DNA from 2 places in the Mesorhizobium sp. RCAM 05099 genome. Region 1 is predicted to be linked to the other one. Evidence: predicted binding sites of a transcription regulator. Region 1 holds the regulator's gene; the other holds the start of a gene.

The links. Region 1 encodes HrcA, which represses chaperone genes, less so after heat shock. Its sites were predicted from a motif close to GTTAGCACTCNCNNNNNGNGAGTGCTAAC; they were not measured.
Region 2: the regulator HrcA is predicted to act here: its motif matches at 1,127-1,155, upstream of AC56QQ_RS12015 (co-chaperone GroES).

Annotation. Positions count from the first base shown of each region.
Region 1 covers NZ_CM185035.1:543,809-546,196, forward strand. Annotated here, with positions in the region: gene rph (ribonuclease PH) at 1-336, opposite strand, end outside; gene hrcA (heat-inducible transcriptional repressor HrcA) at 582-1,664, shown strand; gene AC56QQ_RS02620 (hypothetical protein) at 1,689-1,886, shown strand; gene AC56QQ_RS02625 (PQQ-dependent sugar dehydrogenase) at 1,986-2,388, shown strand, end outside.
Region 2 covers NZ_CM185035.1:2,440,343-2,442,730, forward strand. Annotated here, with positions in the region: gene AC56QQ_RS12000 (DUF6500 family protein) at 11-232, shown strand; gene AC56QQ_RS12005 (DUF1488 family protein) at 443-709, opposite strand; gene AC56QQ_RS12010 (hypothetical protein) at 706-960, opposite strand; gene AC56QQ_RS12015 (co-chaperone GroES) at 1,208-1,522, shown strand; gene groL (chaperonin GroEL) at 1,554-2,388, shown strand, end outside.

The DNA of each region.
Region 1 (2,388 bases):
GATCTGCTGTTCGCCCAGCGCCTGCAGGTCGACCACGGCGCGCAAGGAGCGCCCGATCAGCCGCTGGATTTCCAGCGTGCGACCACCCTGCTTGCCCGCGGAAGCCTCGCGGCGCATGCGCTCGCCGGTCGAGCGCGGCAGCATGCCATATTCCGCCGTCACCCAGCCCTTGCCGGAATTGCGCATCCAGCCCGGCACCTTTTCCTCGAGGCTTGCCGTGCACAGGACATGGGTGTCGCCGAACTTCACCAGGCACGAACCTTCGGCGTGCTTGGAGACGCCGCGCTCGAAGGAGATGGCGCGCATTTCGTCGAATTGGCGTTTGGAAGGGCGCATTCAGGCTGCTTTCTTGTCATTTTTCGGAATCTTGGCCGGCTTGTAGCCGCATGGGACGCATGGCGCAAAGGAAAATGGCCTGAAGACCCCACACGGACACCGGGTGATCTCACACAGACACCGGGTGATCTGAGACGCAGACACCGGGTGATCCGAGGCGCAGACACCGGGTGATCTGACGCAGACACCGGGTTGCGCGGGCCGTGGTGAAGTCTATATCCTTGGTACAGAGGTTTTTGCCCGCAATGACCAAGGCCGTCGATCCCAGTTCGCAGTCGCCCGCGCTTCAATCGCTAGACATGCGCTCGCGCGATATCTTCCGGCGCATCGTCGATTCCTATCTCAGGGACGGAGAACCGGTGGGATCACGCAGCCTGTCGCGCATCCTGCCGTCCTCGCTGTCGCCCGCCACCATCCGCAATGTGATGAGCGACCTCGAGCATCTCGGCCTGATCTACGCCCCGCACATCTCCGCCGGCCGGCTGCCGACCCAGGCGGGTTTGCGTTTCTTCGTCGACGCCTTCATGGAACTTGGCGACCTCTCCGACGAGGAGCGCCGCACCATCGAGGCGCAGGTGAGGGCGTCCGGCTCTGGCGCGACGCTGGAACACATGCTGACCGAGGCCAGTCAGATGCTGTCGGGCATGTCGCGCGGCGCCGGCCTGGTGCTTGCCGCCAAGAACGAGGTGGCGCTGAAGCACATCGAATTCATCCAGCTCGAGCCGACCAAGGCGCTGGCGGTGCTGGTGTCGCAGAATGGCGACGTCGAAAACCGCGTCGTCGACCTGCCCGCCGGCATCACCGTCTCGCAACTGCATGAGGCGTCGAATTTCCTCAACGCCCATATCCGTGGCCGAACGCTGGCCGAGGCGCGGGTGGAGATCGCCCGGATCAAGGAAGAGACCAGGGCGGCGCTCGACACGCTGTCGCAGGACCTGGTCGAAAAGGGGCTGGCGGTGTGGGCTGGCGCCGACAGCGGCCTGCCGGCGCGCCTCATCGTGCGCGGCCGCGCCAACCTGCTCGAAAACGTCACCGCCCAGGCCGACATCGAACTGCTGCGGCACCTGTTCGAGGACATGGAAACGCAGGATGGGCTGATCCAGCTGCTTGACCTTGCCGAGGAGGGGTCGGGCGTGCGCATCTTCATCGGCTCGGAAAACAAGCTGTTTTCGCTGTCGGGCTCGTCGCTGGTCGTCGCGCCCTATCGCGACAAGGATGCGCGCGTCGTTGGCGCGCTTGGCGTCATCGGTCCGACTCGGCTGAATTATGCCCGCATCGTGCCGATGGTTGACTATACCGCACAGCTGATTTCCCGCATGCTCCGTTGAGCCGGGCTAACCGAGGAGACGATGATGGCGCTCGAAGAACTCAAGGCCCGGATCAGCCTGCTGCTGGAGGAGATGGTCAACCAGCCGGAAGACCAGCACGAAATCCAGGAACAGTTGCGCGAAAAACTGCGGGAAATGCGGGCCATGGGCCTGCCGCTGCCGGCCGATCTCGTCGCGCTGGAAAAACGTCTCGACGACGATTTTTACGCCGCCGGGAGCTGAGCCCGAAATCGGATCCTCACGTCCTTCAACTCATCGTGCGAGACGGAACCCAAGAGCAAACCGGCCGTTACTCTCCTTCGTGACCAGGTGGAGGACGGAATGATCCGATTGGCCCGGCTGGTGCTTCCCGCACTGTTCCTCACCACCGCGGCATTCGCCCAGCAGGCGGATCAGCCGGTGCTGAAGGGCGCGGCCGCCTTCGGCGACTGGCGTGCCGACAGGCCGGGGGTGCGCCGCCTGATCAAGCCGGAAGACCTGCCGAAGCCCTACGTCACCAAATCCGCTTCGAACAGCGCCGGCCTCGCCGAAAGGCCGGCAGGTTCCAAGCCGCGACTGCCGCCGGGCTTTTCGGCCGAGCTGGTCGCGTCGGGCATCGACAATCCGCGCGTCGTGCGCGTCGCGCCGAACGGCGACCTGTTCGTCGCCGACAGCGAGGCCAACCAGATTCGCGTCTATCGCCTGGGCGAGGGCAGCGCCAGGCCCGCCAAGGACGGCATCTTCG
Region 2 (2,388 bases), 1.9 Mb from region 1:
GAGGATTCCCGTGAGAGCGAGCCTGAAGCAAAAGATACTGGAGGTCTGCGACCGCAAGATTTCCGAGAAAGGGCCTGCCGTCGGCGTGTCGTTCTACGCGTTTTTCGCCAACAGGAACGACGACCCCGAACTGCTGATGGAAGCAGCCGAATGGTGGATCAGAACCCACCGCCTCGACCATTTCGAAAAGGCCGAGAAGATACGCACGATGGTCGAGAACATGGACCTTTAATCGTCGTTTCATGCATGTCGTTGTCTCAAACCGAGACCACTCTTGAGCGACATGCGCCAGGGTGTGTTGAGATTCAGGTCAGGCTGAGCCGAGAATGGTGGTTTTCGAGAACCGGCGCGCAACGTACTTTTGGGTACGTGAGCACCGGAAGCGCAGAAAACTGCCGTTCGCAGGCCGGCATCACCTGAAACCCAACGCACGCAAGGCCGATCAGCCGAAATCGGCGGCCGTCAGCACATACATGCTCTTGCGGGTGCGGTCGTAGGCCTTGGCCGCCACGTCGCGGATGGCGCTGCTCTCGGTGTCGAATGTGGCGAGGTAACCGGCCTCGTTGGCCGCTGTCGCCGGCTGCATCCTGGTCATGGCGTCGGCGGCGACGGAAAACGAAATCTGGAACATGCCGTCATGGCCGACGAAACGGATGCGCTTGCCGGCTTCGTCATAGCTGCGGCTGCGGTTGGGGAATGTCAGGCTCATGTCTTGACCTCCGTTGCGGCCACCTTCTTGACCGCGCGCTTCTTCTTCGGCGTCGGGTTCAGGGCTTCCGCGACGCGGTCTGCCTCTTCCTTGGCCAGCCGCAATTCCCTGAGCCTTGCGGTCTTGATCTCCCGGGCCCTGGCTTCGGACATGTATTCAGCGGTTGCCTTGTTGCGCTCCGCCGTCTTCTTCTGCTTGTCGACAAAGCGGGCTTCAGCTTTTTCCATGATCGTCTGATTGCCTTCGGCCATCGAAGAAATCTCCCTTGTGCCTGAAATTGTGCAAATGAACTTGTCCGATAAATAGGTGTTCGATCGGCAAAATTCAATCTTTTGAAATATTTGACTTGGTTCCGATATCACGAAACGGCAGCCCGAAATAATACTTTTGAATATTTAATTCCGCCCGCGAATAATTTTTGGCACTCCTATCTATCGAGTGCCAAAGCGCCTATATGAGGGACGCGGCCGCCTATGCCGGCCCCAGAAAGAAGTTCTCATGAAGTTTCGGCCACTCCACGATCGCGTCGTCATTCGGCGCGCCGAAGGCGATATCAAATCCAAGGGCGGCATCATCATCCCCGACAATGCCAAGGAAAAGCCGCAGGAAGGCGAAGTCATCGCCGTTGGACCTGGCGCACGCGACGAAAATGGCGCGCTTGTTCCGCTCGACGTCAAGGCCGGCGATACCATCCTGTTCGGCAAATGGTCGGGCACCGAGGTCAAGATCGACGGCGAGGACCTTCTGATCATGAAGGAAGCCGACATCATGGGCGTCATCGAGAAGACCGTGGCCGCCAAGAAAGCCGCCTGACCTCACTCCCTCTGAACGAACTGGATAAAAAATGTCTGCCAAGGAAATCAAATTCTCCACCGATGCGCGCGACCGCATGCTGCGCGGCGTCGAGATCCTCACCAATGCGGTGAAGGTCACGCTCGGCCCCAAGGGCCGCAACGTCATCATCGACAAGGCCTATGGCGCGCCGCGCATCACCAAGGACGGCGTCACCGTCGCCAAGGAAATCGAGCTTGCCGACAAGTTCGAGAACATGGGCGCGCAGATGGTGCGCGAAGTGGCCTCGAAGACCAACGACCTCGCCGGTGACGGCACCACCACCGCCACGGTGCTGGCCGCTTCGATCCTGCGCGAAGGCGCCAAGCTGGTCGCCGCCGGCATGAACCCGATGGACCTCAAGCGCGGCATCGACCAGGCCGTCGCCGCCGTCGTCGGGGAAATCAAGGCCAAGGCCAAGAAGGTCAAGTCGTCGGCCGAGATCGCCCAGGTCGGCACCATCGCCGCCAATGGCGACGCAACCGTCGGCGAGATGATCGCCAAGGCGATGGACAAGGTCGGCAATGACGGCGTCATCACCGTCGAGGAAGCCAAGACCGCCGAAACCGAACTCGACGTCGTCGAGGGCATGCAGTTCGACCGCGGCTATCTCTCACCCTATTTCGTCACCAATGCCGACAAGATGCGCGTCGAGCTGGAAGAGCCTTACGTGCTCATCCACGAGAAGAAGCTCGGCAATCTGCAGGCGATGCTGCCGATCCTCGAGGCGGTCGTCCAGAACGGCAGGCCGCTGCTGATCATTTCGGAAGACGTCGAAGGCGAGGCTCTGGCCACGTTGGTCGTCAACAAGCTGCGCGGCGGCCTCAAGGTCGCGGCGGTCAAGGCGC